DNA from 3 places in the Streptomyces sp. NPDC051976 genome. Region 3 is predicted to be linked to each of the others. Evidence: predicted binding sites of a transcription regulator. Region 3 holds the regulator's gene; each other region holds the start of a gene.
What was found. The regulator HrcA, encoded in region 3, represses chaperone genes, less so after heat shock. The targets are predictions, from matches to a motif close to TTNGCACTCNGNNNNNCNGAGTGCNAA.

Region 1: the regulator HrcA is predicted to act here: its motif matches at 3,027-3,053, upstream of groL (chaperonin GroEL).
Region 2: the regulator HrcA is predicted to act here: its motif matches at 7,295-7,321, upstream of groES (co-chaperone GroES).

What each region holds. Positions count from the first base shown of each region.
Region 1 covers NZ_JBFAXL010000049.1:12,060-22,088, reverse strand. The annotation lists gene AB0M29_RS34335 (MurR/RpiR family transcriptional regulator) at 1-43, shown strand, start outside; gene murQ (N-acetylmuramic acid 6-phosphate etherase) at 79-1,023, shown strand; gene groL (chaperonin GroEL) at 1,217-2,842, opposite strand; gene AB0M29_RS34320 (cold-shock protein) at 3,210-3,413, opposite strand; gene AB0M29_RS34315 (ubiquitin-like small modifier protein 1) at 3,946-4,221, opposite strand; gene thrC (threonine synthase) at 4,218-5,498, opposite strand; SAM riboswitch class I at 5,516-5,645, opposite strand; gene AB0M29_RS34305 (glucosyl-3-phosphoglycerate synthase) at 5,808-6,773, shown strand; gene AB0M29_RS34300 (trehalose-6-phosphate synthase) at 7,073-8,494, shown strand; gene AB0M29_RS34295 (aldo/keto reductase family oxidoreductase) at 8,506-9,378, opposite strand; gene AB0M29_RS34290 (helix-turn-helix domain-containing protein) at 9,527-9,961, shown strand; gene AB0M29_RS34285 (hypothetical protein) at 9,972-10,029, opposite strand, start outside.
Region 2 covers NZ_JBFAXL010000001.1:328,435-338,463, forward strand. The annotation lists gene AB0M29_RS01495 (LysR family transcriptional regulator) at 1-584, opposite strand, end outside; gene AB0M29_RS01500 (aminotransferase class V-fold PLP-dependent enzyme) at 668-1,744, shown strand; gene AB0M29_RS01505 (GNAT family N-acetyltransferase) at 1,794-2,582, shown strand; gene AB0M29_RS01510 (MOSC domain-containing protein) at 2,628-3,281, shown strand; gene AB0M29_RS01515 (SDR family oxidoreductase) at 3,465-4,268, shown strand; gene AB0M29_RS01520 (ester cyclase) at 4,307-5,011, shown strand; gene groL (chaperonin GroEL) at 5,089-6,714, opposite strand; gene groES (co-chaperone GroES) at 6,839-7,147, opposite strand; gene AB0M29_RS01535 (class I SAM-dependent methyltransferase) at 7,376-8,560, shown strand; gene AB0M29_RS01540 (polysaccharide deacetylase family protein) at 8,568-9,434, opposite strand; gene AB0M29_RS01545 (hypothetical protein) at 9,534-9,815, opposite strand; gene tsaD (tRNA (adenosine(37)-N6)-threonylcarbamoyltransferase complex transferase subunit TsaD) at 9,812-10,029, opposite strand, start outside.
Region 3 covers NZ_JBFAXL010000026.1:77,175-87,203, forward strand. The annotation lists gene AB0M29_RS24705 (long-chain fatty acid--CoA ligase) at 1-990, shown strand, start outside; gene AB0M29_RS24710 (ATP-binding SpoIIE family protein phosphatase) at 1,263-3,071, shown strand; gene hemW (radical SAM family heme chaperone HemW) at 3,378-4,610, shown strand; gene AB0M29_RS24720 (DUF3097 domain-containing protein) at 4,689-5,513, opposite strand; gene AB0M29_RS24725 (MBL fold metallo-hydrolase) at 5,524-6,258, opposite strand; gene hrcA (heat-inducible transcriptional repressor HrcA) at 6,441-7,451, shown strand; gene dnaJ (molecular chaperone DnaJ) at 7,452-8,585, shown strand; gene AB0M29_RS24740 (nitronate monooxygenase) at 8,740-9,804, shown strand; gene AB0M29_RS24745 (16S rRNA (uracil(1498)-N(3))-methyltransferase) at 9,801-10,029, shown strand, end outside.

The DNA.
Region 1 (10,029 bases), on a different contig from region 3:
AGCACTCGCCCATCGGCATCGGCCGCGTACCGGCCGCGTCTGACCCGTACCGCCCATCCCCCCGCTCACAGTAGAAGGATGAACGAGCCGCATATGTCGCACTACACCGAGCTGCGCCGCGAGCTGGAGACCCTCACCACCGAGGCGATCCGGCCCGAGCTCGCCGAGATCGACCGGATGCCGACCCTGGAGATCGCGCGGACGATGAACGGTGAGGACGTCACCGTGCCGACCGCCGTCGCCGGGCAGCTGCCCGTGATCGCCGCCGCCATCGACGGGATCGCCGCCCGGATGGCGCGCGGCGGGCGGCTGATCTACGCGGGCGCCGGTACGGCCGGGCGGCTCGGCGTACTCGACGCGAGCGAGTGCCCGCCGACCTTCAACACCACTCCGGGCAAGGAGGTCATCGGGCTCATCGCGGGCGGGCCCACGGCGATGATCACCTCGATCGAGGGTGCCGAGGACAGCAAGGAGCTGGCCGCGGCGGATCTCGACGAGCTGGGCCTGACGGACGCCGACAGCGTTGTCGGCATCTCCGCCTCCGGCCGGACCCCCTACGCCGTCGGCGCCGTCGAGCACGCGCGGGCCGCCGGGGCGCTCACCGTCGGGCTCTCCTGCAACGCCAACTCCCCGCTGGCGGCGTCCGCCGACCACGGGATCGAGGTCGTCGTCGGGCCGGAGCTCGTCGCCGGGTCCACCCGGCTCAAGGCGGGCACCGCCCAGAAGCTCGTCCTCAACATGCTCTCGACCATCACCATGATCCGGCTCGGCAAGACCTACGGGAACCTCATGGTCGACGTCCGCGCCTCCAACGAGAAGCTGCGGGCCCGCTCCCGCCGTATCGTCGCCCTCGCCACCGGCGCGGGCGACGCCGCCATCGAGGCCGCCCTCCGCGCCACCGACGGCGAGGTCAAGCCCGCCATCCTCACCCTCCTCGCCCACATCGACGCCCCCACCGCCACCCGCCTCCTCACCGCCTCCAACGGCCACCTCCGCACCGCCCTCAACACCGCCCGCGGCTAGCCGTCCAGAAGCAAAACCCAGCCCGTCCGGCGCTTGAGGACAAGGCCCGAGGCAGCGCCCCTCCAGAAGCATCTTTCAGCCCGTCCGGCGCTTGAGGACAAAGGGCGGGCGGGTGGGGAAAACACAGCGGTGCCCCCCTCCGGAGGGAGGAGAGCACCGCTGTGGTGCAGCCAGTGGGCTTCTGATCGCCAGATCAGAAGTCCATGTCACCGCCCGGCATGCCACCGGGGGCGCCGCCGGCAGCGGCCTTCTCCGGCTTGTCGGCGATGACGGCCTCGGTGGTGAGGAAGAGCGCGGCGATGGACGCCGCGTTCTGCAGCGCGGAACGCGTGACCTTCGCCGGGTCGATGATGCCCTCGGCGATCATGTCCACGTACTCACCCGTCGCGGCGTTCAGACCGTGCCCGATCGGCAGGTTGCGCACCTTCTCGACGATGACGCCACCCTCGAGACCACCGTTGACGGCGATCTGCTTGAGCGGGGCCTCCAGCGCGAGCTTGACCGCGTTGGCACCGGTCGCCTCGTCACCCTCGAGCTCGAGCTTCTCGAACACCGCGGTGGCCTGCAGCAGGGCCACGCCACCACCGGCGACGATGCCCTCCTCGACGGCGGCCTTCGCGTTGCGCACCGCGTCCTCGATGCGGTGCTTGCGCTCCTTCAGCTCGACCTCGGTCGCGGCACCGGCCTTGATGACGGCCACGCCGCCCGCGAGCTTCGCCAGGCGCTCCTGGAGCTTCTCGCGGTCGTAGTCCGAGTCGCTGTTGTCGATCTCGGCGCGGATCTGGTTGACCCGGCCGGCGACCTGGTCGGTGTCACCGGCACCGTCGACGATGGTGGTCTCGTCCTTGGTGATGACGACCTTGCGGGCGCGGCCGAGCAGGTCCAGGCCCGCGTTCTCCAGCTTGAGGCCGACCTCCTCGGAGATGACCGTGCCACCGGTGAGGATGGCGATGTCGCCGAGCATGGCCTTGCGGCGGTCACCGAAGCCCGGGGCCTTGACGGCGACGGACTTGAAGGTGCCGCGGATCTTGTTGACGACCAGGGTCGACAGCGCCTCGCCCTCGACGTCCTCGGCGATGATCAGCAGCGCCTTGCCGGACTGCATGACCTTCTCCAGCAGCGGGAGCAGGTCCTTCACCGAGGAGACCTTGGAGTTGACGATCAGGATGTACGGGTCGTCGAGCGACGCCTCCATCCGCTCCAGGTCGGTGGCGAAGTAGGCGGAGATGAAGCCCTTGTCGAAGCGCATGCCCTCGGTGAGCTCGAGCTCGAGCCCGAAGGTCTGCGACTCCTCGACGGTGATGACGCCTTCCTTGCCGACCTTGTCCATGGCCTCGGCGATCAGCTCGCCGATCTGGGTGTCGGCGGCGGAGATGGAGGCGGTCGAAGCGATCTGCTCCTTGGTCTCCACGTCCTTGGCCTGCTCCAGCAGGGCGGCGGAGACGGCCTCGACGGCCTTCTCGATGCCGCGCTTGAGGGCCATCGGGTTGGCGCCGGCCGCTACGTTGCGCAGGCCTTCCTTGACCAGGGCCTGGGCGAGGACGGTCGCGGTCGTCGTGCCGTCACCGGCGACGTCGTCGGTCTTCTTCGCGACTTCCTTGACCAGCTCGGCGCCGATCTTCTCGTACGGGTCCTCCAGCTCGATCTCCTTGGCGATGGACACACCATCGTTGGTGATCGTGGGGGCGCCCCACTTCTTCTCAAGGACGACGTTCCGGCCCTTGGGACCAAGGGTGACCTTGACGGCGTCGGCGAGCTGGTTCATCCCGCGCTCAAGGCCGCGCCGAGCCTCCTCGTCGAACGCGATGATCTTTGCCATGTGAAGTGGTCCTCCCTGGGGGTCCCCCCGCACCGCGGTAGCGGGGGAGGGGTGGATTGCTCCGGACCGCGTGGCGCCCGCGACGGACGGCCAGCCTGGTCGCCGGTTCCTTTCCGACGGCCGAGCGGGCCTCACCGACCCAGTCCTTCTGTCACTCTCACTCGTAGAGTGCTAACGCCAATGATTAGCACTCGACCCCATCGAGTGCAAGCGCCTGTGGATAACTCCAGGCCCCTGCCCGGCACTCGCCGTGCCCGCCGCGTGACGCACCGGGACGTCCGGGACGCACGAAGGGCCCGCACCTCGGCTGAGGTACGGACCCTTCGGCGTGAGTGCGTCGCGTCGGTGGCCGAACGCGCCGGAGCTGTCAGCCGGCCAGCCGGACCATGTCCGCCTGCGGCCCCTTCTGACCCTGCGAGATCTCGAACTCGACTCGCTGGCCTTCTTCGAGGGTGCGGTAACCGTCCATCTGGATCGCGCTGTAGTGGACGAAAACATCCGCACCACCGTCGACCGCGATGAAGCCGTAGCCCTTCTCCGCGTTGAACCACTTGACGGTGCCCTGAGCCATTCCTAACTCCCCTATTACTGGCCCTATCGCGGCCCCGCACTCCGCGGGTCCGGGTCAGACCTCACCCGCCGTTGGACCCCTTACCGGTGGCAAGGAGACCCCTGGGGGGTGTGCGCCGGAACGCGTCGACCGCGGCTGAATGTATCTGCACGGATGCCCAGTGCAACAGGTCAATTGGACGAGAATTCCTGGCGTGATCGATCCGAAATACCACAGGAAAGGTGCTTATGACGGGGCATCTCGGACCGGACATACAGCACCTTCAGGACATTCGTCACGTGAATTTGGCGATAAATCGCCGCACCAACCACAGGGGTGGCAACTTGCCCCCGGCAACTGTACAAGTTTTCAACTACCGCCCCGCGTAGGCCCGTTGCGACCCCCGACGGAGCCCGGACAGACCGGTGCCCCATCCACCGCAAAGGGTGAACGGGGCACATTTCGGTTCTGGTGACTGCCGGTAACCGTGACGCCTTCAGTACGCCTTCCGTACGTCTTCAGCGCACCGTGAAGACTCCTTCAACGGCCGTACTCAGCCGCCCGCGACCGCCGGAATGATCGACACGCTCGCGCCGTCCGGAACGGCCGTGTCAAGTCCTTCGGAAAAACGGACATCGTCGTCGTTGACATAAACGTTCACGAAACGACGGAGTTTTCCGGTGTCGTCGAGAACCCGCCCGGAAATGCCCGCGTGATTCTTCTCCAGCGACTCGATGACCTCGGCAAGCGTCGCCCCGTCGGCCGGAACCTCCGCCTGGCCGCCGGTGTAGGTACGGAGAATGGTGGGGATACGAACAGAAGCACTCATGCGAGGCCAGCCTCTCGGAACGCGGCAAGGGTGGGGCGGATGGTCGCGGTCGGCCCGGTGGTGGGCGCCACCGCGTCCAGGGTCTTCAGTCCGTCGCCGGTGTTCAGCACGACGGTCTCGGCGGCCGGGTCGAGCTGCCCGGTCTCGATGAGCTTCTTCAGCACGCCCACCGTCACCCCGCCCGCGGTCTCGGCGAAGATGCCCTCGGTGCGGGCGAGCAGCTTGATGGCGTCCACGATCTGCTCGTCGTTCACGTCCTCGACGGCTCCGCCGGTGCGCCGCGCGATGTCCAGCACGTACGGCCCGTCGGCGGGGTTGCCGATCGCCAGCGACTTGGCGATCGTGTCCGGCTTCACCGGGCGTACGACGTCGTGACCGGCCTTGTACGCCACCGACACCGGCGAGCAGCCCTCGGCCTGGGCCCCGTAGATCTTGTACGGCTTGTCCTCGACCAGGCCGAGCTTGATCAGCTCCTGCAGGCCCTTGTCGATCTTGGTGAGCTGGGAGCCGGAGGCGATCGGGACGACCAGGTTGTCCGGCAGCCGCCAGCCGAGCTGCTCGCAGATCTCGTACGCCAGCGTCTTGGACCCCTCGCCGTAGTACGGGCGCAGGTTCACGTTCACAAAGCCCCAGCCCTCGCCGATCGGGTCGCCGATCAGCTCGGAGCAGAAGCGGTTCACGTCGTCGTACGAGCCCTCGATGCCGACCAGCTCGCCGCCGTAGACCGCGGCCATGACGACCTTGCCCGCCTCCAGGTCGTGCGGGATGAACACGCAGGAGCGGAAGCCCGCGCGGGCGGCGGCGGCGCCGACCGCGCCGGCCAGGTTGCCGGTGGAGGAGCAGGACAAGGTGGTGAGGCCGAAGGTGCGGGCGGCCTCCAGTGCGATGGCCACCACGCGGTCCTTGAAGGAGTGCGTCGGGTTGCCGGAGTCGTCCTTGATGTGCAGGCCACCGGTGATGCCCAGCTCACGGGCCAGGTTGTCGGCCTTGACGAGCTTGGTCCATCCGGGGTTCAGATTGGGCTTGTCGGCGACGTCGGCGGGCACCGGCAGCAGCGGCGCGTACCGCCAGATGTTGGTGGGCCCGGCCTCGATCCGCTTGCGCAGCGACTCCGGGTCACCGAGCGGCAGGTCGTAGGCGACTTCGAGCGGGCCGAAACACTCCTGGCACGCGAAGATCGGGCTCAGCGGGAAGCGGGTGCCGCACTCGCGGCACGAGAGCGCCGCGGCGGGTCCGAAGGGGGTGGTGGTGTCGGCGGCGACGGTCTGCACAGCCATGATGGCGAGGCCCTTTCTCCTCATCTTCCTTGTGACGGACATCGCCACAAGACGGAATTGGCACCTTCCCCACCGTGTGACCTCGCGGTCGGCGGGAGGGTTGCCGGGGCTTCAACGGGCCGTTCCCTCTGCCCCTCTGGATGAGCGGTATGGCACCGGATGACGCATCCGGGCGTTTGTGCGCGTGGCGACCCCGGCATGCCGGGCTCTTACGCGTTGTTCAAGACTGTAACCGACGAGCGTGACAGTTGAGATAGTCGTCCGAACCGCGAGATGGATACAACACCAGGCCGAGAGGGAGACCCGCACGTGCTGGACGAGGTGGAACGGTGGCTGGCCGAGCGGTCCTGGACCGCGGCCGACCGGCCGCTGGACGCGCTGCTCGCGGCCAAGCGGGCGGCGGGGGCGCAGGGCACCGTCAGCGTCGTGCTGCCCGCGCTGGACGAGGAGGAGACGGTCGGCGAGATCGTCACCGCCATCCGCCGCGACCTCATGACCGCCGAGGTGCCGCTCGTCGACGAGCTGATCGTGGTCGACTCCGGCTCCCTCGACCGTACGGCGGGGGTGGCGGCGGACGCCGGGGCCCGGGTGGTGCGGCGGGACGAGATCCTGCCGCGGCTGCCGGCCGTGCCGGGCAAGGGTGAGGTGCTCTGGCGGTCACTGCTGGTGACCAGCGGCGAGATCATCTGTTTCATCGACGCGGATCTGCGCGAGTTCGACTCGCGCTTCGTGTCGGGGATCGTCGGGCCGCTGCTCACCGATCCCGGCCTGCAGCTCGTCAAGGCGATGTACGACCGGCCGCTGGAGACGGACGGGGCGGTCGTGCCGCACGGGGGCGGGCGGGTCACCGAGCTGGTCGCCCGGCCGCTGCTGAATCTGCACTGGCCGCGGCTGGCGGGCTTCGTGCAGCCGCTCGGCGGCGAGTATGCGGCGCGCCGCACGCTTCTGGAACGGCTGTCCTTCCCCGTGGGCTACGGGGTCGAGCTGGCGATGCTCATCGACTCCCTCGGGCTGGTCGGGCTCGACGCGCTCGCCCAGGTGGACGTGGGCGTCCGCCACCACCGGCACCAGGACGGGCAGGCCCTTGGCCGTATGGCTGCCGCCATCTACCGCACCGCCCAGCAGCGGCTCTCCCGCGCCCACCTCGTCCGTCCCCGCCTCACCCAGTTCCACCTCACCGACCGCGGCTTCGCCCCCCACACCCACCCGGTCGACACCGACGAACGTCCCCCCATGCTCGACATCCACGAATACGTGGCCCGCCACGCCGCGTAGTGCCCCGAAGGGGCGCGGGGAACTGCGCGGCCCGCCCCCACCGGCCGGTGGTCCGAAAACAACGCGTCTGCCCCATTGGGGCCGGTGGTGACCTGCAGCCCGGTCATGGGCTGGTCGCGCAGTTCCCCGCGCCCCTGACGGGGCACGTCCGGTGCCTGGGCCTCCGCCAGCGCAGCGCGCTTCCCCGCGCCCCTATCGGGGCACTCCGGCGCAGCCGGGCGCGTCACGGGCGCACCGTGCGCCACACGCGGCGCGGCCGGGGACGTTTGAGGGGGAGCCCGGGGGGCTAGGCTCGCCGCATGGTGAAGAGCGCCGGTGCGCGGATTTTGGTCGCGTCGAACCGAGGCCCGGTGACGTACAGCGTGGACGAGACGGGAGCCCTGCGCAGCAGACGCGGCGGGGGCGGCCTGGTGTCGGGGCTGAGCGCGATCGGGGACGACGCGGGCGCGGTGTGGGTGTGCGCGGCCCTGAGCGACGGTGACCGGGAGGCGGTGCGGCAGGGCGTGGCCGAGCCCGGCTCGCGGATGATCGCGATCGCGCCGGACGTGTTCGAGGCGGCGTACAACGGCATCGCGAACTCGGTGCTGTGGTTCGTGCACCACCTGCTCTACCAGACCCCGCTGGAACCCGTCTTCGACGAGGACTTCCGCGCCCAGTGGGCGTCCTTCGAGGCGTACAACACGGCCTTCGCGGACGCGCTGGCCGAGGAGGCCGCCGAGGGCGCGCACGTGCTGGTGCAGGACTACCACCTGTCCCTGGTCCCGGCGCTGCTCCGCGAGCGCCGCCCCGACCTGCGGATCGGCCACTTCACGCACACCCCGTGGGCGCCGCCGGACTACTACCGGATGCTGCCCGACGACGTCGCCGCGCAGGTGCTGGAGGGCATCCTCGGCGCGGACCGCGCCGCGTTCCTCACCCGCCGCTGGGCCGACGCCTTCGCCGCGTGCTGTGTCGCGGTGCTCGGCGCCGAGCTGTCGGAGGACGGGCACGCGGTCACCTACCGCGGCCGTACGACACGGCTGGGCGTGCACGGCCTGGGCGCCGACCCGGACTTCCTGCGCGAGCGCGCGCACCGCTCCGACGTGGCGGACCGGATCGCCACGCTGCGGGCCGAGACCGGCGCCGAGCGGAAGCTGATCGTCCGGGTCGACCGCACCGAGCTGTCCAAGAACATCGTGCGCGGCCTGCTCGCGTACCGGCAGCTCCTGGACGAGCACCCGGAATGGCGCGGGCGCGTGGTGCATGTCGCCTTCGCGTACCCCTCGCGCCAGGATCTGGCGGTCTACCGCGAGTACACCGCGGAGGTCGGCCGGGTGGCCGAGGCGATCAACGCGGACTACGGCACCGCCGACTGGCAGCCGGTGCTGCTGAAGGTCGACGACGACTTCGCCCGCTCGCTGGCCGCGTACCGCCTGGCGGACGTGGCGCTGGTGAACCCGATCCGGGACGGTATGAACCTGGTCGCCAAGGAGGTGCCGGTCGTCTCCGACCGCGGCGTGGCCCTGGTCCTGTCCCGCGAGGCGGGCGCCTTCGCCGAGCTGGGCGACGACGCCTTCGTCGTCAACCCCTACGACATCCGCGCGACCGCCGCCGCCCTCCACTCCGCCCTCACCCTCCCCGCCTCCGATCGCGCCGACCGCACCAAGCGCCTCGCGGCCGCCGCCACCGCCCTCCCCCCGGCCCGCTGGTTCCTCGACCAGCTCCACGCCCTGGACGACTAGCCGGTACGGGCTCAGCGGCCGATCTTGTCCAGCGCGGCCATGTCCTCGTCCGTAAGGGCGAGCCCGGCGCCCGCGATGTTCTCGCGCAGGTGCGCGGTGGACGAGGTGCCGGGGATGAGCAGGATGTTGGGCGAGCGCCGCGTGAGCCAGGCCAGCGCGACCGCCATCGGCGCCGCCTCCAGCCGGTTCGCGACCTGCGAAAGGGCCTCGGACTGGAGCGGCGTGAAGCCTCCCAGCGGGAAGTACGGCACGTACGCGATGCCGTCGGCGGCGAGGTGGTCCACCATGTCGTCGTCCTCGCGGTGCGCGAGGTTGTAATGGTTCTGCACGCACACGATCGGGGCGATGCCGCGTGCCTCGGCGACCTGCTCCACGGTGACGTTGCTGACGCCGAGGTGGCGGATCAGGCCCTCGCGCTGGAGGTCGGCGAGCGTCCCGAACGCTTCGGCGAGCGAGCCGGGCTGCGTGCCCAGGGCGTCGCCCATGCGCATGTTGACCAGGTCGAGGGCCTCGATGCCGAGGGATTCGAGGTTCGCGTGGACCTGCTCGCGCAGCTCCTCGGGGCGCCGGGCGGTGGGCCAGCCGCCCTGTGCGTCGCGGGTCGCGCCCACCTTGGTGGCGATGAGCAGCGGTTCCGGGTAAGGGTGCAGCGCCTCGCGGATCAGCTCGTTCGTGACGCGCGGTCCGTAGGCGTCGCTGGTGTCGATGTGGGTGATCCCGAGGGCGACCGCCTCGCGCAGCACCGCCACGGCGCCGTCGTGATCGGCGGGCGGCCCCATGACCCACGGCCCGGCGAGCTGCATCGCGCCGTAGCCGAACCGGGTGACGGTCGTGTCGCCGAACGTCCAGGTTCCGCCGGGCAGGGGTGCGGAGGGGGTGGTCATCGTGGTGCCTTTCGCTTCTCGCCAGGGGCGGTGGGGCGGTGGGGGCGGTGTCTCCGGCCCCCTCGCACCAGTGTGGGAGAGCTGCTTCCCATGGGGAAGTAGGTACCCTGAAGTGCGTAACTCCCCCGGAGGGTGAAAGGTGAGAGCGGTGGCGACGACGAAGGCGGCCCAGCAGGCGCAGGCCAAGGCGGAGTACAACGCGTTCCTGGCGGTGTGCCCCAGCCGTCAGCTCCTGGACCGGATCTCGGACAAGTGGGTCGTCCTGATCCTGTGCGCACTGGGCGGTGATACGCCCGAGCAGTCCGGGGCGTCGCCCACCCCGCGGGCGATGCGCTACTCCGAGCTCGCCCGGCTGCTGGTCGGGGTCAGCCAGAAGATGCTGACCCAGACCCTGCGCTCCCTCGAACGCGACGGCCTCCTCACCCGCAGCGTGACCCCCACGGTCCCCGTCACCGTCACCTACGAGCTGACCGACCTCGGCCTCTCCCTCCACCACATGACCCGCGGCCTCAGGCACTGGGCCCAGACCCACATGGACGAGGTCCTCACCCACCGCGAGCACTACGACGCAGGGAATTCCTAGCGGGAGGGCATCAGTTGAAGGGCCCCGTCGGCGGGACCGGCGGCCGCGTGTAGTTGGAGGGCAGCCGC
Region 2 (10,029 bases), on a different contig from region 3:
TCGGCGATCTCCGCGGGCCCGCCCCGGTCGGCCAGCCGGTGGCCGTCGGGCACCACGCCGACCAGCCGGTCGGTGAGCAGCGGGCGTACCACCAGGTCGTCCCAGGACTCCTCGGCGGGCGTCGGCAGATCCACGTAACGGAACGCCAGCGTGATGTCGCAGTCGCCTGCCCGGAGCATGTCGACCGAGCGCGGCGGCTCGGCCTCCTCCAGCGAGATCTTGGTCCCCGGGTACTGAGCCCGCATGGCCGCGACCGCGCCGGGCACCAGCGTGGAACTTCCCGAGGGGAACGACGCCAGCCGCACCCGGCCGGCGCGCAGCCCGGCGATCGCGGCGACCTCCTCCTCGGCCGCGGTCAGCCCGGCGAGGATGCCCGCGGCGTGCCGTACCAGCGCCTCGCCCGCCTCGGTCAGCCGCATCTCCCGGCTGCCGCGCACCAGCAGCGGGGTGCCCGCGGAGTTCTCCAGCGCCTTCATCTGCTGGCTGACGGCCGGCTGCGTACAGCCGAGGTCGCGCGCCGCCGCGGAGAACGAACCGGTACGGGCCACAGCGCGCAGCACCCTCAGATGACGAGCCTCGATCATCCGGCAACCATAAGCGATGCTTAGGTTTATCCGATAGATATCGGCAATAGACTTTGAGGCTGTCGAGGGCCAGGCTGCATTCCATGGACGCCTTCCACGCCACACTCGCCGCGGAGTTCGCCGCCCACACCGCCGGCTCCGTCTACCTCAACACCGCCGCCCACGGACTGGCCCCGGCCCGGACCACCGACGCGCTGCGGCAGGCCGTCGAGGCGTGGGCGGCCGGGACGCCGGATGTCGACGGGTACGAGGACGCCGTCGCCGCGGCCCGCGCGTCGTACGCCAGGATCACCGGGGTGGCCACCGAACGGGTCGCGCTGGCGAGCACCGTGGCCGAGAGCGTCGGGCTGATCGCCGTACAGCTGCCGCCCGGCGCCGAAGTGCTGGTCGCGGACGGCGACTTCAGCTCCGTGGTGCAGCCTTTCGCGGGCCGCGGCGACCTGAAGCTGCGGATCGCGCCGCTGGAGTCGCTCGCCGACGCCGTGCGCCCCGGGACGGCGCTGGTCGCGGTCAGCGCCGCGCAGTCCGCGGACGGCCGGGTCGCCGACCTGCCCGCGATCCGCTCGGCCGCCGCCGCGCACGGCGCCCGCACCCTGATCGACGGCACCCAGGCCGTCGGCTGGCTGCCGCTGTGCGCCGACGACTACGACTACGTGGTGACCCACGGCTACAAGTGGCTGGTCAGCCCGCACGGCGCCTGCTTCCTCACCGTCCGCGAGGACGCCGAGCACACCCTGTCGCCCGCCTTCGCCGGGTGGTACGCCGCCGAGGACCCGTGGGCGGACTGCTACGGCCCCGTCGCCCGGCTGGCGCCCGGTGCCCGCGGGTTCGACGCCCGGCCCGCGTATCTGCCGTACGTCGGCGCCGCCCGGTCGCTGGCCCTCGTCGAGGAGCTCGGCGTCCCCGCGATCCACGCCCACGCCACCTCGCTCGCCGCCCGGCTGCGCGACGGCCTCACGGGCCTCGGCCACCACCCGGTCCCCGGTGTGTCCGCGATCGTCGCGGTCGCCGGCCTGCCGGAGTCCGCCGCGGCCGCGCTCACCGCCGCCGGAGTGCGGTTCTCCTCCCGCGCGGGCAATCTGCGGTTCTCCACGCATCTGCACAACACGGCGGCCGACGTCGACCACGTCCTGGACACCCTGCGCGCCCACGGCGGCTGACCAGGGAAATCCCGTGGCGCCGCGGCGGGGCCGGTGTTCCAATGCCCGGATGGACTCCTCACACGTACTCGCCCTGTTCGACGCCCAGATGCGCCGCGACGCGCCGCCCGACGCCTCCGGCACCAGGGTGGAGCGGCTCGGCGGTGTCGTCCGGCAGACCGGCGCCGCCACCCACGACTGGACCGGCGTCATCTGGTCGGACCTCGACGAATCCACCGCCGACCGGGCCATCGCCGAGCAGCTGGCGTATCTGTCCACACCGGAGGCCGCGGGGCGGGAGTTCGAGTGGAAGCTCTACTCCCACGACCGGCCCGCGGACCTCGGCGAGCGGCTGCTGGCGGCCGGGTTCACCCCCGAGGAGCCGGAAGCCCTGATGGTCGCCGAGGTCGCGGAGCTCGCCACCGACGCCCGGATGCCCGAGGGCGTGCGGATCGTGCCGGTGACGGACGCCGCCGGGGTGGACCTCCTGGCGGACGTCCACGAGCAGGCGTTCGGCACCAGCGCCGGCCGGCTGCGCCAGCGGATGCTGGACCAGATCGCCACCAGCCCGGACACCGTGAGCATGGTGCTGGCGATGGCCGGTGACGTGCCGGTCTGCGGGGCGCGGATGGAGTTCCACACCGGCACCGACTTCGCCAGCCTGTGGGGCGGCGGGACCGTCGCCGCCTGGCGCGGCCGCGGCATCTACCGCGCCCTGGTCGCCCACCGGGCCGAGATCGCCGCCGCGCGGGGATACCGCTTCCTCCAGGTCGACGCCTCCGACGACAGCCGCCCGATCCTCAAGCGGCTCGGTTTCACGCAGTTGAGCGTGACCACGCCGTATCTGCTCGAGACCTGAAAACGCGGCTGCGCCGCCCCAGGCGCTGGAGGTACGGTGCGCCGCATGGAGCTGCTGAGTGTCAACGTGGGCCGCCCCCGCCCCAATCCGTGGAAGCGGCTGGAGGCCACCGGTATCGACAAGCGGCCCGTCACCGGCCCGGTCGCGGTCACCGCGCCCGGCCCCAAGGGCAACGGCGACGTCGGCCTCGCCGGCGACCGGGTCTACGACGTCAAGCACCACGGCGGTACGCACCAAGCCGTGTACGCGTACGCCCGCGAGGACCTCGACCACTGGGAGCGGGAACTGGGCCGCACCCTGGACAACGGCGCCTTCGGCGAGAACCTCACGACCGCCGGTATCGACGTCAACTCCTCGCTGATCGGCGAGCGCTGGCGGATCGGCGCCGACGGGCCGGTGCTGGAGGTTTCCGCCCCGCGGATCCCCTGCGCGACCTTCGCGGGCTGGCTCGACGAGCGGCGCTGGATCCGGCGGTTCACCGAGCAGGCCCTTCCCGGGCCGTATCTCCGGGTGATCTCGCCCGGCGAACTGCGGGCGGGCGACGCCCTTGCGGTGGTTCACCGCCCCGCCCACGAAGTGACGGTGGCCCTGGCCTTTCGCGCCTTCACCACCCGGCCCGAACTCCTCCCCCTCCTCGCGGAGCTGGAGGCGTTGCCTCCGGAAGACCGCGCCCACATCCGCACCCGCCTCGCCCGGTAGTGCCCCGATAGGGGCGCGGGGAACTGCGCGACCAGCCGTCGCGCTCCTGCAGGTCACCACCGGCCCCAGAGGGGCAGATCGGTTGTTCTCGGACCACCGGCCGGTGGGGGCGGGCCGCGCAGTTCCCCGCGCCCCTAAAGACGGGGCACCGTCTTACGCAAGCGCACCGCCTAACCTGCGGGGATGACGACTTCCCTCATTACGGGTGCGACAGCAGGCATCGGGGCCGCGTTTGCGCGGCGGCTGGCGGCGGACGGGCATGGGCTGGTGCTGGTCGCGCGGGACGAGAAGCGGCTCGAAGGGAGCGCGGCTGAGCTGCGGGAACGGTACGGCGTCGAGGTGGAGGTGCTGGCGGCGGACCTGGCCACGGACGACGGCATCGCGGCCGTGGAGCGGCGGCTGGCGGACCGGGAGCGGCCGGTGGACGTGCTGGTCAACAACGCGGGGTTCGGCAACCGCGGCACCTTCCTCGACACCCCGCTCGCCGACGAGCTGCGCATGCTGACCGTGCACTGCGAGGCCGTACTGCGGCTGACCAGCGCCGCCGCGCGGCCCATGCGCGAGCGCGGCCGGGGCTCGGTGATCAATGTGTCGTCGGTGGCCGCCTTCATGCCGCGCGGCACGTACTCGGCGAGCAAGGCGTGGGTGGTCCGCTTCACCGAGGGCGTCGCCCAGGACCTGGCGGGCAGCGGCATCCGCTTCCTCGCGCTGTGCCCCGGCTTCGTCCGTACCGAGTTCCACGCCCGCGCGGGGATGAACGCCGGGAACGTACCGGACTGGGCGTGGCTCGACGCCGACAAGGTGGTGGCCGCCGCGCTGCGCGATCTCGGCGCGGGCAAGCGGATCAGCGTGCCCGACGCCCGCTACAAGGTCGCCGTCGCCGTGGCCCGCCACGTCCCCTCCCGCCTCTTCGGCGGCGTCTCGACCAAGGCGGGCCGCCGCTACGACCCCAAGGCGCCAGGGCGTGAACAGGACAAAAACGCCTAAAATGGAGCGAGGACAGGCGTGGATCCGAAGGAGGCGCCATGACATTCGTCCAGCTCATCGACTGCAAGACCAGCAAGTACGACGACATGAACCGGCTCATGGACTCATGGGTCGAGGCGACGCAGGGCAAGCGGACCGCCACCCATGCCGTCGTCGGGAAGGACCGCTCCGGCGACGGGCACTACGTGGAGATCGTCGAGTTCCCCTCGTACGAGGACGCGATGAAGAACTCCGGCCTGCCGGAGACCGACCGGATCTTCCAGGAAATGGTGGCGCTCTGCGACGAGATGCCGACCTTCACCGATCTGGAGGTCGTCCGCGACGACCAGCTCAACAAGGCGGCGGTGCGCCGTTTCCTGCTGGAGGTCTGCGGGCGCGAGGACCCGGCACCCTTCCACGAGCTGTTCGCCGAGGGCTACACGGAGCATGACGTCGGCACCGACGAGGTGACCCACAGCGTGAAGGAGGCGCAGGAGAAGACCCTCGCCTACCGGCGCGGCTTCCCGGACTTCACGTTCACCATCGAGGACCAGATCGCCGAGGGCAACAGGGTGGTCACCCGCTGGAGCTGGAGCGGCACCAACACCGGTGAGGCGTTCGGCATGCCGCCCACCGGCAAGCGGGTCGGGATGACCGGCACCACCACGTTCGTCTTCTCCGGCGGCAAGATGGTCGAGGGCTGGTGGCACTGGGACGCGCTCGGCATGATGCGCCAGCTCGGCGTCGTCCAGATGCCCGGCTGACACCGGACGCGATCAACGGGTGAGGCCCGGCATCCCCGAAGGGACGCCGGGCCTCACCCGTCGGAAAGGGAACCGCGTCAGTGCGAGTGCCCGTGGCCGCCGTGACCGGCCTCGGCGGGCTCCTCTTCCTTCTTCTCGACGACCAGGGTCTCGGTCGTCAGGAGGAGGGAGGCGATGGAGGCCGCGTTCTCCAGGGCGGAGCGGGTGACCTTGACCGGGTCGATGACGCCGGCCTTCACCAGGTCGCCGTACTCGCCGGAGGCCGCGTTGAAGCCGTGGTTCTTGTCCAGCTCGGCGACCTTCGCCGTGATGACGTAGCCCTCCAGGCCCGCGTTCTCGGCGATCCAGCGCAGCGGCTCGACCGCGGCGCGGCGGACGACCGCGACACCGGTGGCCTCGTCGCCGGTCTTGCCGAGGTTGCCCTCGAGGACCTTGACGGCGTGGACGAGCGCGGAGCCACCACCGGAGACGATGCCCTCCTCGACCGCGGCGCGGGTCGCGGAGATGGCGTCCTCCAGACGGTGCTTCTTCTCCTTCAGCTCGACCTCGGTGGCCGCACCGACCTTGATCACGCAGACGCCGCCGGCCAGCTTCGCGAGGCGCTCCTGGAGCTTCTCGCGGTCCCAGTCGGAGTCCGTGCCGGCGATCTCGGCCTTGATCTGGCCGACCCGGCCCTCGATCTCGGCCTTGTCGCCCGCACCGTCGACGATGGTGGTCTCGTCCTTGGTGATGGTCACGCGGCGGGCGGTGCCCAGCAGGTCCAGACCGGCCTGGTCGAGCTTGAGGCCGACCTCCTCGGCGATGACGGTCGCACCGGTGAGGGTGGCGATGTCGCCGAGCATGGCCTTGCGGCGGTCACCGAAGCCGGGCGCCTTGACCGCGACGGCGTTGAACGTGCCGCGGATCTTGTTGACGACCAGCGTGGACAGGGCCTCGCCCTCGACGTCCTCGGCGATGATCAGCAGCGGCTTGGAGCCACCGGCCTGGATGACCTTCTCCAGCAGCGGCAGCAGGTCCTGGATCGAGGCGATCTTGCCCTGGTGGATGAGGACGTACGGGTCGTCGAGTACGGCCTCCATCCGCTCCTGGTCGGTGACGAAGTACGGCGACAGGTAGCCCTTGTCGAAGGCCATGCCCTCGGTGAAGTCCAGCTCCAGACCGAAGGTGTTGGACTCCTCGACGGTGATGACACCGTCCTTGCCGACCTTGTCCATCGCCTCGGCGATCAGGTCGCCGACCTGCTTGTCCTGGGCGGACAGCGCGGCGACGGCGGCGATGTCCTCCTTGCCCTCGATCGCGCGGGCGGTCGCGAGCAGTTCCTCGGAGACGGCCTTGACGGCCGCGTCGATGCCCTTCTTCAGGGCGGCCGGGGAGGCGCCCGCGGCCACGTTGCGCAGGCCCTCGCGGACCAGCGCCTGGGCCAGCACGGTGGCGGTGGTGGTGCCGTCACCCGCGATGTCGTTGGTCTTGGTCGCCACCTCCTTCACCAGCTGCGCGCCCAGGTTCTCGTACGGGTCCTCCAGCTCCACCTCACGGGCGATGGTCACGCCGTCGTTGGTGATGGTGGGGGCGCCGAACTTCTTGTCGATGACGACATTGCGGCCCTTGGGGCCGATGGTCACCTTCACCGTGTCGGCGAGCTTGTTGACGCCGCGCTCAAGGGCGCGACGGGCGTCCTCGTCGAACTTCAGGGTCTTGGCCATGCCTGTGCACTACCTCGTCTACTCGTCATCGTCATCGTCAAGGACGGTCAAAGAAACCGCCCCGGGGACCCGGTCCGGAGGACTCGGAAACCCGGGGCGGGATCAGAGCTGCGGTGAAGCAGGTTTACTTCTCGACGATCGCGAGGACGTCGCGAGCCGAGAGGACGAGGTACTCCTCGCCGTTGTACTTCACCTCGGTGCCGCCGTACTTGCTGTAGAGCACGACGTCGCCCACGGCGACGTCGAGCGGCAGGCGGTTGCCGTCCTCGAAGCGGCCCGGACCGACGGCCAGGACGACGCCCTCCTGGGGCTTCTCCTTGGCGGTGTCCGGGATGACCAGGCCGGAGGCCGTGGTCTGCTCGGCGTCGAGCGGCTGGACCACGATGCGGTCCTCAAGCGGCTTGATGGCAACCTTGGTGCTGGCGGTCGTCACGATCCGACCTCCCCCTTCAAAGGGCTCACGGGAGTGTTCGTCAGGGTCGGCGACCTGGTAGGCCCGTCGTCGCGGGTGCCGGACCTGCCCGTCGCTGTCTGCTGGCACTCAGCGGTGTCGAGTGCCAGAACCGAGACTAGGACGCTCTTAGCACTCGGTCAAGCGGAGTGCCAGGCGCGCTGCTTGCATTGTCCCCGGCAGCTCCCCGCGCCCGGGGACAATGGAGTGGTGAGCGAGGGAATCGACGGGCTGCTGAGCCCGGCAGGGCAGGCGCTGCTGGCGTCGCTGCGCGACCACGACCCGGCCGACGAGTTGGCCGCCGCGACCCGGCTGCGCCGCGACCACGACGCGGACCTGGTGTCGGCCGCGCTCGGGCAGGCACGGCTGCGGCAGCGGGCGGTGGCGAAGTTCGGCGCGGCCGACGCGTACCGGATGTACTTCACGCCGGACGGTGTCGAGCAGGCGACCCGTACCTCGGTCGCCACCCACCGCGCCGCGCGGTTCAAGGCGTTGGGCGTACGGCGGCTGGCCGACCTGTGCGGCGGGATCGGCGGTGACGCGATCGCGCTGGCGCGCGCCGGGATCGAGGTGCTGGCCGTCGACCGCTCCCCGCTGACCTGCGCGGTGGCCCGCGCCAACGCCGAGGCGCTGGACCTGGCCGACCTGATCAAGGTGCGTTGCGCCGATGTCGCCGAGGTGGACACCTCCGGGTACGACGCGGTCTTCGTCGACCCGGCCCGCCGCACGGGCCGCGGCCGGACCTTCGACCCGGAGGCGTACTCACCGCCGCTGTCGTGGGCGCTCGGCGCGGCCCGCGCGGTGCCCTTCGCGGCGGTGAAGGTCGCGCCCGGCATCCCGCACGAGGCGGTGCCCGCGCAGGCCGAGGCCGAGTGGGTCTCGGACCGCGGCGACGTGAAGGAGGCGGCGCTGTGGTTCGGCACCACCCCCGGCGCGGTACGGGCCACCCTGCTGCCGGACGGCGCCTCGCTGTGCACCGCCGCCCCGCTGCCCGACCCCGAGGTGCGCCCGGTCGGCCGCTACCTCTACGAGCCGGACGGCGCGGTCATCCGCGCGCATCTGGTCGCCGAGGTCGCGCGGGCGCTCGACGGCGGCCTGATCGACCCGACCATCGCCTACGTCACCACCGACGCACCGCGGCCGACGCCGTACGCCACCGCCTACGAGATCACCGATGTGCTGCCGTTCGGCCTCAAGCGGCTCAAGGCGCTGCTGCGGGAGCGCGAAGTGGGGGTGCTGACGGTGAAGAAGCGCGGATCGGCGGTGGAGCCCGAGGAGTTGCGGCGCCGGGTGAAGCCGCGGGGGCCGAACGCGGCGACCGTCTTCCTGACCCGGGTGGCCGGGGCGCCGTCGATGCTGCTGGGCGGGCCCGCGTCCGTGGCGGAGCCGGAATGACCGCGGCTCAGACGTAGTCGTCCAGCCGGGCCACGGTGAAGCCCTGCCGGGAGATCTCGTTGAGCATGTAGGCGACCATCTTGGTCATCGACTCGCCCTTGAGCTCGCTGGGGCCGCGGAAGTGCGCCAGGATGATGTCGCCCGGGTGGTACTTGTGGTCGGGGCGCTGCCACTGCACCTTCTTGATCTGCATCGACTCGCGCCACAGGATGATCGCCCGCAGGGTGCCGCAGGACTTCACGGCGGCGCGGGTGTCGGCGTTGTAGTTGCCGTAGGGCGGGCGGAACAGGCCGGGCGCGGTGCCGTACTCGTGCGTCAGCTTCGTCTCCTGGCCGCATATCTCCGACTTCTGCCGGGCCAGCGACTCGGTGCGCAGGTTGGGGTGCGTCAGGGTGTGGTTCTGGATGTGGTTGCCCAGCCCCTGGAGGGGCTTGAAGAAGCCGTAGTCGTTCCTGATGATCGCGTCGGTCAGGAACATCGTGAAGGGGATCTTCAGGTCCCGCATCATCGCGACGAACTTCGGGTCCTTCTCGGCGCCGTCGTCGAAGGTGACGAACACGATCTTCTGGGTGGTGGGCACGTCGCTGACCACGGGTATCTGGGCGCCGCCGGTGTGCACCGGCTTCACGGCGGGGGGCGCCGGCGGCGGTGCCAGCGGGGTGACGCCCCATTTGCGGAAGGCCGCCGCCCGCGCCGCGTCGCCGTTCTTCCCCTCGCCCTTGCCGTCGTCCCCGCCGCCTCCGGTGGACTTCCCCGCGGCGCCGGTGGACGCGGTGGTCGCGGCGGGAGACGGTGACGAACCGGAGGACGAGCAGCCCGCGGTGAGCAGGACGCCGGCCGCGGCCAGCAGCGGGAGTATTCGCTTGATACGCATGTCAGTGGCCCTACGTCGGTGCTGTGGACCACCTGCGGGAGCGCGGCCGAGGGCGAGCACGACCCTCCGGCCGCGCCCTCACCCTGGACGATGCGAGTTTCAGGCCCCGGGTTCCACGGAGACCGACGTGAAGCGCCAGCGGTGCACCGGGCGGCGGACCAACTCCGCGGCGGGCTCCGGCAGTTCCGGCAGCCCGGTGGCGCGGTCGGCCGCGGGCACGTCCCACCAGGTCAGCACCAGGACCCGGTCGTCGGGCGCGGTGAGGAACTCACGGCGCAGCGGTGTGCCGGGCAGGGTCCTGCTCTGTTCCCGTGCCCAGGCGAGGAGTTCGGGGCCGCGCCCCTCGGCGGCGGCGGCCTCCCACATCAACGTGACGGTCATCCGTACAGGTTGCCCTTGCTCAGCTCGTGCAGATGATCGTGGCCGTGATCGTGACCGTGGCCGTGGGCGCCCTCGGGGCCGTGCTCGTGGGTGTGGCCGGGGACCGAGACCTCGGTGACCGGCAGCGAGGAGTCGGCGGGCAGTTCGAAGGTGGACGAGGGGCGGTTCCTGGCGACCATCTCGGCGCCGAGCGCGGCGACCATCGCGCCGTTGT
Region 3 (10,029 bases):
AACGGTGTGGCGGCCAAGGCCCGCGCCGCCGGTGGTGCCAAGTACAAGATCTTCTCCTGGGCGGCGGACGTGGCCAGGGAGTACGCCAAGACCACCCAGAACAGCCTGCGCCTGACCGGCCGGGCGACCGCGCCGATGGGCTTGCGCAGCAAGCACGCGCTGGCCGACAAGCTCGTCTACTCCAAGATCCGCGAGGCGTTCGGCGGCAACCTGCGGGCCTGCGTCTCCGGCTCCGCCGCCCTCGCGCCCGACATCGGCTACTTCTTCGCCGGCGCCGGCATCCACATCCTGGAGGGCTACGGCCTCACCGAGTCCAGCGCCGCCAGCTTCGTCAACCCCGGCGAGTCGTACCGCACCGGCACCGTGGGCAAGGCGCTGCCCGGCCTGGAGGTGCGGATCGCGGACGACGGCGAGATCCTGCTGCGCGGCCCCGGCATCATGCAGGGCTACCACGGCCTGCCCGAGAAGACCGCCGAGGTGCTGGAGCCCGACGGCTGGTTCCACACCGGCGACATCGGCGAGCTGTCGCCCGACGGCTTCCTGAAGATCACCGACCGCAAGAAGGACCTGATCAAGACCTCCGGCGGCAAGTACATCGCGCCCGCCGAGGTCGAGGGCCAGTTCAAGGCGGTCTGCCCGTTCGTCAGCAACGTGCTGGTCGTCGGCGGCGGCCGCAACTTCTGTACGGCGCTGCTGGCCCTCGACGAGCCGACGCTGCTGACCTGGGCGCAGGAGCACGGCCTGGAGGGCCGCAGCTACGCCGAGATCGTCGCGACCGAGCAGGCCCGCGAGATGATCGACGGCTATGTGCAGCGGGTCAACGAAGGGCTGCAGCGCTGGCAGCAGATCAAGCAGTTCCGGCTGCTGCCGCGCGACCTCGACGTGGAGCACGGCGACCTCACCCCCAGCCTCAAGCTCAAGCGGCCGGTGGTCGAGCGCGAGTTCGCCGCGCTGATCGAGGAGATGTACGCGGGGTCGCGGGAAGCCTGACGGCACCGCGGCACGGGCGGCGGCCGGTCGTACGGCCGACCGCCGCCCGTGCGGAGCGGGGCCGGGCAGGGCGGGGCAGCGTAACCCCCGCGGCCCGGGCGCAGGGCGGACATCGGCAATCACGGCCCGGAACGGGCGACGCGCGGTCACCGTACGCACCTGAAACGTTTCCTTGTGCGACGGTGGACGGGTCGCCGCAACCACAGGAGCCGCCCGTGAGGCTCATCCCGTCCCGCCCCCGACCGGAGACGCCGCGCCCGGCGCCGGGCCGGATCCCCGCAGCGGGGGAGCCCCGCGAGCACACGGCAGGGACCAGCCTGCCGGGCAACCAGCTCGCCGCCGGTGCCGCCCGCCGCTTCCTGCGCGCCACACTCGCCGACTGGACCAGCCAGGGACTGCCGGAACCCGCCGGGTTCGCCGACCGGCTGGTCGACGACGGCACCCTGCTGGCCAGCGAACTCGTCACCAACGCGGTCGTCCACGCGGGCACCGCCGTCGACGTCCTGTGCCGCCTCGACCTGCGCGAGCAGCCCGCCGGTCTGGTCATCGAGGTGTCCGACCAGCACCCCTCGCGGGTGCTGCGCGGCGACGACCACCAGGGCTGCGACGGCCGGGAGGGCGGCCGCGGCCTGCAACTCGTCGCCGCGCTCTCCGACGCGTGGGGCATCACCTACCGGCGCGACCGCAAGACCGTCTGGTGCCGACTGGACCTCACCGGCTCCGACGACGAGCGGCCCGCGCCCCTGTCCGCCGCCGAGAGCGAGCGGGCGCTCCACCGGGACCTGCGGGCCGCCGAGATCCTCGCCCCCGCGCCGCCGAACGGCACCGGCCGCCGCGCCGAATCCGACTGGATCAACCGCGGCTCGCTGTCCTTCCTCGCCGAGGCGTCCGACCTGCTCGCGGGCCAGCTCGACGAGGACAACGTCGCCTCGCTGGCCACCCAGCTCCTGGTGCCGCGGCTGGCCGACTGGTGCGCGGTCTGGCTCTACCCGACCGACGGCCAGCCCCGGCTGTCGCGGGTCTGGCACAGCTCCGAGCACCGGATCGACGGCCTGCGCACCGTCCTGGAGAAGTCCCCGCCGCCGCAGACCCTGCTCTCCGGCGCCCAGTCGTGGCCCTGGCCCGTCACCGACGACACCTGGGACCACGGCGGCGCGCTCGCCGTGCCGCTGGTCACCGGCGGCCGCGCCCACGGCGCGCTGCTGCTCGGCCGCACCGGGCTGCTCGGTCTGCCCGACGAGGTGATCGGCCTGGTCGAGGACTTCGCCCGCCGGGTCGCGCTCGCGATCGGCACCGCACGGCAGTACGCCCGCCAGGCCATGATCAGTACGGTGCTGCAGCGCGGCCTGCTGCCGCCCGCCGCCGGACGCATCCCCGGGGTGGAGCACGCCGTCGTCTACGAGCCGATGGCCGGTGACTGGGTGGGCGGTGACTTCTACGACCTGTTCCCCGCCGGGGACGGCCGCTGGTGCTTCGCGCTCGGCGACGTCTGCGGCAGCGGCCCCGAGGCCGCCTCGCTGACCGGCATCGCCCGCCCCGTGCTGCGGCTGCTCGCCCGCGAGGGCTACGGCGTCTACGACGTCCTCGACCGCCTCAACAAGGCCCTCGCCGACGAGGCCGCCACCGCGCTGATCGGCGAGACCGCCGCCTGGGACGGCGGCCAGGCCCGCTTCCTGTCGCTGCTGTACGGCGAGATCCTGCCGTACGCCGCGGGCCACGGCGCCCGCTGCACGCTCGCCTCCGCGGGGCACCCGCTGCCGCTGATCCTCGGCCCCGACGGGCGGGTGCGGCCCGCCGCCTCCCCGCAGATGCTGCTGGGCATCGCCGACGACGCGCAGTACGCCAGCGAGTCCTTCGACCTCGCCCCCGGCGACACCCTGCTCTGCGTCACCGACGGCGTCACCGAGCGCCGCCGCGGCCACCGGCAGTTCGACGACGACGACGGACTCGCCGTCGTCCTCGGCGGCTGCACGGGCCTCGGCGCCGCGGGAGTCGCCGAACGCATCCGCCGCGCCGTCCACGACTACGACGTCGCCCCGCCCGACGACGACCTCGCCCTACTGGTCCTCCAGGCCCACTGACGCCCGCCCGCCCCACGGCGGGACGGGGCAGCGATCCGTGCGCCGGACCCACCCACAGACCCCCCGCCCGCCCCGCCGTCCGCCCGGCGCCCGGTGGGGCCGTTTGCCGGATCCGCCCGCCCGGTGCGCCCCGCCGAGCAGGCGCGGGGGAGGGCTTGGGGTGACGGATACACCCACCCGCCCCCGTCGTCCGCCCGTCGGCTGGCGGGTCCGTTGCCGGATGCGCGCACCCGGCGCGCGCCGCCCCGCCGGGCAGGCGGTTTCGGGGCGGGTGGGGGAGGGTTCCGGGTGACGGATACTGGGGGGATGCCTTCTGTACTGCCTGACGGTGAGCCCGTGCCCGCGGACGGGGTGCTGCCCGCGCACGCGCTGGACGGGGCCGATGGGCGGCCGCTCGGCTTCTACCTGCACGTGCCGTACTGCGCGACGCGCTGCGGCTACTGCGACTTCAACACCTACACCGCGACCGAGCTGCGCGGCTCGGGCGGCGCTCTGGCCTCCCGGGAGAACTACGCCGACGTGCTCGTCGACGAGATCCGGCTGGCCAGGAAGGTGCTCGGCGACGACCCGCGGCAGGTCGAGACGGTCTTCGTCGGCGGCGGCACCCCGACACTGCTGGCGGCCGCCGACCTGGGGCGGGCGCTGGCCGCCATCCGCGAGGAGTTCGGGCTCGCGCCCGGCGCCGAGGTCACCACCGAGGCCAACCCCGAGTCCGTCGACCCCCGGTACCTGGCCGAACTGCGCGCGGGCGGCTTCAACCGGGTTTCCTTCGGCATGCAGAGCGCCCGGCAGCACGTCCTGAAGGTGCTGGACCGCACCCATACCCCGGGGCGCCCCGAGGCATGCGTCGCCGAGGCCCGCGCGGCCGGGTTCGACCACGTCAACCTCGACCTGATCTACGGGACCCCCGGCGAGTCCGACGACGACTGGCGGGCCTCGCTCGACGCGGCGAGCGGCGCGGGGCCCGACCATGTGTCGGCCTACGCGCTGATCGTCGAGGAGGGCACGCAGCTCGCCCGGCGGATCCGGCGCGGCGAGGTGCCGATGACCGACGACGACGTGCACGCCGACCGCTACCTCATCGCCGACGAGCGGCTCGCCGCGGCGGGCTTCGACTGGTACGAGGTCTCCAACTGGGCCACCACCGACGCCGGGCGCTGCCGCCACAACGAGCTGTACTGGACCGGCGCCGACTGGTGGGGCGCGGGCCCCGGCGCCCACAGCCACGTCGGCGGCGTGCGGTGGTGGAACGTCAAGCACCCCGGGGCGTACGCCCAGGCACTGGCCGAGGGCCGCAGCCCGGGGGCGGGCCGGGAGATCCTCACCGCGGAGGACCGCCGCGTCGAGCGCATCCTGCTGGAACTGCGCCTGTCCGGCGGCTGCCCGCTGTCGCTCCTCGCGGCGGACGGCACGGCCGCCGCCGCCCGCGCCGTAACGGACGGGCTCCTGGAGCCCGCCCCTTACGCGGACGGCCGCGCCGTCCTCACCCTGCGGGGACGGCTGCTGGCCGACGCCGTCGTGCGCGACCTGGTCGACTGAGCGGGCCGTACCCACCCGCCCACCAGCCCGTGGCCCGGCCCCGTCGGCGGCTGCCGCTCCCCGCGGTCGCCCCGGCCGCTACGGCGCGGTGACGAAGTCGATCAGCTCCTCCACCCGGCCCAGGAGCTCCGGCTGCAGGTCCTTGTAGGTGTGGACCGACGCCAGGATGCGCTGCCACGCCTCGCCGGTGCTCATGTGCCAGCCGAGAGCCTCGCAGACGCCCGTCTTCCAGTCCTGGCCCCTGGGGACGCGCGGCCAGGCGCGGATGCCGACGGAGGCGGGCTTCACGGCCTCCCAGACGTCGATGTACGGGTGGCCGACCACGAGCACGTCGGAGCCGGTGACGGAGGCGGCGATACGGGACTCCTTGGAACCCGGCACCAGGTGGTCGACGAGGACGCCGAGCCGGGCGTCGGGGCCGGGCGAGAAGGTGTCCACGATGGCGGGCAGGTCGTCGACGCCCTCCAGATACTCCACGACGACGCCCTCGACCCGCAGGTCGTGGCCCCAGACCCGCTCCACGAGCTCGGCGTCGTGACGGCCCTCCACGTAGATCCGCCCGGCGCGGGCGACGCGCGCCTTGGCGCCGGTGACGGCGATGGAGCCGGAGGCCGACAGCAGCGGGCCGCGGGGGGACGGCGGCCCGGGCCGCACCAGGGTGACGGTTTCGCCGTCGATGAGGAAGCCGCCCGGCGTCATCGGGAAGACCCGGTGTTTGCCGAACCTGTCCTCCAGAGTGACGGTGAAGCCCTCGGCGGTCCGCTCGCACCGCACGACGGCCCCGCAGAACCCCGTCGCGGCCTCCTCGACCACCAGATCGGTCTCCGCGGCCACCTCGGGCGCGGCGGCGCCCTTCTTCTTCCAGGGCGGGGTCAGGTCGGCGTCGTAGTTCCTGCTGCGCATGGGGGAAATCCTAGGGAGCGGCGTCGAAGCGGGCGGCGAGGGCGTCGCGCTGGGCGCGCAGGAAGCGGGCGTCGACCACCGCGCCGTGGCCGGGGACGTAGCGCCCGGTCTCGCCGCCCAGGGCGAGCAGCGCGTCCAGGGTGGCGGGCCAGCGCTCGGGGACGGCGTCGTCCCCGGCCTGCGGCTCGCCCGACTCCTCCACCAGGTCGCCGCAGAACACCACCGTCGGGTCGCTCGCGGTGGCGCCCGGCACCACCACGACCAGGTCGTGGTCGGTGTGCCCGGCGCCGGGGTGCACCAGGCGGACCCGGCGGTCGCCGCCGAGGTCGAGCGGGTACTCGCCGTCCACGCCGTGCCCCGGCACGACCAGCGCGTCCGCGGCGGCCGCCGCCTCGTCCGGGTCGGTGTCCAGCGCGACGGCCGACGCGCGCAGCGCGTCCCGCTCCCGGTGCAGATAGCCCGCGAGCGACGCCTGCCCGTACACCTCGGCGCCCGGGAAGGCGGCCGTGCCGAAGACATGGTCGAAATGGCCGTGCGTCAGGACGACATGGGTGACGGGACGGCCGGTCAGCGCCTCGACCTGCTCCCGCAGCTCGGCGCCCTCGCGCAGCGTCGACCCGGTGTCCACCAGCAGGACGCCGACCTCACCGACCACCAGGCCGATGGTCACATCGAGGTAGGGCAGTCTTCGCCGAGCGACGCCGGGAGCCAGTTGCTCCCACACCGACTCGCCCGTGCTCTCCACAGAATCCACGAGGGCGACCGTATCGCCGCGCCCGCCGAATCGCGCGCCTAACGATCGGCTTGCGGTGCCCTTGTGGAGCCCTTGCTACCGCGCCGTACACTTGCTGCGGGGAAGCTGGCACTCGAAATGGCGGAGTGCCAGGCAGACGGATACCGGCGAAGCCCTACGGCTGGAGGTGCGCGATGCTGAGCGAACGCAGGCTCGAAGTGCTGCGTGCCATCGTCCAGGACTATGTCGGCACCGAGGAGCCGGTCGGCTCCAAGGCGCTGACCGAGCGGCACCGGCTGGGCGTATCGCCCGCCACGGTCCGCAACGACATGGCGGTTCTGGAGGACGAGGGGTACATCGCCCAGCCGCACACCAGCGCGGGCCGTATCCCCACCGACAAGGGCTACCGGCTCTTCGTCGACAAACTCGCGGGAGTGAAACCGCTCTCGGCCGCCGAGCGCCGCGCGATCCAGAACTTCCTGGACAGCGCGGTCGACCTCGACGACGTGGTGGCCCGTACGGTACGGCTGCTCGCGCAGCTCACCCGGCAGGTCGCGGTCGTGCAGTACCCGTCGCTGACCCGGTCCTCGGTGCGGCACGTGGAGCTGCTGGCGCTGGCGCCCGCCCGGATCATGCTGGTGCTGATCACCGACACCGGACGGGTGGAGCAGCGGCTGGTCGACTGCCCCGTGCCGGTCGGCGAGACGGTGCTCGCGGATCTGCGGGCCCGGCTGAACAGCCGGGTCGTCGGCCGCCGCTTCGCCGACGTGCCGCCGCTGGTGCAGGACCTGCCGGAGAGCTTCGACCCCGACGACCGCGCCGCGGTCTCGATCGTGCTGGCCACCTTGCTGGAGACGCTGGTCGAGGAGACCGAGGAGCGGATCATGCTCGGCGGCGCGGCGAACCTGACCCGGTTCAACCATGACTTCCCGCTGACGATCCGGCCCGTCCTCGAGGCGCTGGAGGAGCAGATGGTGCTGCTCAAGCTGCTCGGCGAGGACTCGGGGATGACGGTTCGCATCGGCCATGAGAATTTTCACGAGGGCCTGAACTCCACCTCCGTGGTGGCGGTCGGCTACGGTTCGGGCGACGAGGCAGTCGCCAAACTCGGCGTGGTCGGACCGACCCGCATGGACTACCCCGGAACGATGGGAGCGGTACGCGCAGTGGCACGTTACGTCGGACAGATCCTGGCGGAGTCGTAAGTGGCCACGGACTACTACGCCGTACTCGGCGTGCGCCGCGACGCAGGCCCGGACGAGATCAAGAAGGCTTTCCGCCGACTCGCCCGCGAGCTGCACCCGGACGTCAATCCGGACCCGAAGACGCAGGAGCGGTTCAAGGAGATCAACGCCGCCTACGAGGTGCTCTCCGACCCGCAGAAGAAGCAGGTCTACGACCTCGGCGGTGATCCGCTGTCGGCCGCCGGTGGCGGCGGCGCGGGCGGCTTCGGGGCCGGCTTCGGCAACTTCAGCGACATCATGGACGCCTTCTTCGGGCAGTCGCAGCAGCGCGGGCCGCGCTCGCGCACCCGGCGGGGCCAGGACGCGATGATCCGGCTGGAGATCGAGCTGGACGAGGCCGCGTTCGGCACGACCAAGGACATCCAGGTCGACACCGCGGTCACCTGCGGCACGTGCAGCGGTGAGGGCGCGGCGCCGGGGACGTCGGCGCAGACCTGTGACATGTGCCGCGGCCGCGGCGAGGTCTCGCAGGTCACCCGCTCCTTCCTCGGCCAGGTCATGACGTCCCGGCCGTGCCCGCAGTGCCAGGGCTTCGGCACCGTGGTGCCGACCCCGTGCCCGGAGTGCGCGGGCGACGGGCGGGTGCGGTCCCGCCGTACGCTGACCGTCAAGATCCCGGCGGGCGTCGACAACGGCACCCGGATCCAGCTCGCGGGCGAGGGCGAGGTCGGCCCCGGCGGCGGGCCGGCCGGCGACCTGTACGTGGAGATCCGCGAGGTGCCGCACCCGACGTTCCAGCGGCGCGGCGACGACCTGCACTGCACGGTCACCATCCCGATGACGGCGGCAGCGCTGGGCACCAAGTGCCCGCTGGAGACGCTCGACGGGCTGGAGGAGATCGACATCAGGCCCGGCACCCAGTCCGGCCAGTCGATCCCGCTGCACCAGCGCGGCATCACCCACCTGCGCGGCGGCGGCCGCGGCGACCTCGTCGTCCACGTCGAGGTCGTCACCCCCAACAAGCTCGACGCCGACCAGGAAGACCTCATCCGGCGCCTGGCCAAACTCCGCGGCGAAGAACGCCCCACCGGCCAGTTCGCCCCCGGCCAGCAGGGCCTCTTCTCCCGCCTGAAGGACGCCTTCAACGGCCGCTAGGGGAAGGGGGCCGCAAGGCCCCTTTCTTCCCGCCCCCCCGCGGCGCGTCCCGGCGGTGCCGGGCCCGCCGCAGGGGCCTGGTGCTACCGCCGGTAGGGGCCGCGGGGGTCAGGGTGCCGCGCCGGACGGCGAAGCCGCGTGGGACGATGACGGCATGTCCGCGTTGACCGACCTGTCGTCGTTCTCGACGTATCCGATCATCCAGGCGCCGATGGCCGGTGGTGCGTCCAACCCGCAGTTGGCGTCCGCCGTGGGCGCGGCCGGGGGCCTGGGGTTCCTGGCCGCGGGGTACAAGACGCCCGAGGCGCTGTACGAGGAGATCCGGCAGGTCCGGCACCTCAGCTCGCACCCGTTCGGGGTGAACCTGTTCGTGCCGCAGGCGCCGACCGCCGACCCGTCGGCGGTCGCGGTCTACGCGGAGCAGCTCGCGGGCGAGGCCGCCTGGTACGGGACGCCGCTGGGTGACCCGGAGGCGGGCACGGACGACGCCTGGGACGCGAAGATCTCCCTGCTGCTGGAGGACCCGGTGCCGATGGTGAGCTTCACCTTCGGCTGCCCCGACCGCGCGGTGATCGAGGCGTTCGCGAAGGCCGGCACGTACACCGTGGTGACCGTCACCTCGCCGTCCGAGGCGCTCGCCGCGCAGTGGGCGGGCGCCGACGCGGTGTGCGTCCAGGGCGTGGAGGCCGGCGGCCACCAGGGCACGCACCGCGACGACCCGCAGCTGGACTGCGCGGGCATCGGCCTGCTCGCCCTGATCCCGCAGGTACGCGAGACGGTCACGCTGCCGGTGATCGCCGCCGGCGGGCTGATGCGCGGCGGCCAGATCGCCGCGGTGCTGGCCGCCGGGGCCGACGCGGCCCAACTCGGCACCGCCTTCCTGGTCTGCCCGGAGTCCGGCGCGAGCCCCCTGCACAAGCGGGCCGTCACCGACCCCGTCTACGCCCGCACCGAGCTGACCCGCGCCTTCTCCGGGCGGCCCGCCCGCGGCCTGCTCAACCGCTTCGTCCGCGAGCACGGCCCGTACGCCCCGCCCGGCTACCCGCAGATCCACCACCTGACATCCGCCCTGCGCAAGGCCGCCGCCGCGGCGGGCGACCCGCAGGGCATGGCGCTGTGGGCGGGCCAGGGCCACCGGCTGGCCCGCGACGTCTCCGCCGGGCGCCTGGTCGAACTGCTCGTCGAGGAGATCGAGGCGGCCCGGGAGGTGCTCGCGTGACCGCCCCGGTGTTCCTGGTCGCCCCCGAGGCGCTGGACGGCGATCCGGCCCGTATCACCGTCACCGGACCCGAGGGCCGCCACGCGGTCTCCGTGCGGCGCCTGGAGCCCGGCGAGGACATCGTGCTCACCGACGGCACCGGGCGCGGTGCGTACGGTGTCGTCGCCGCCGTCTCCGGCAAGGACGTGCTCGACGTGGACGTACGGGAGGTGCGCGCCGAACCCG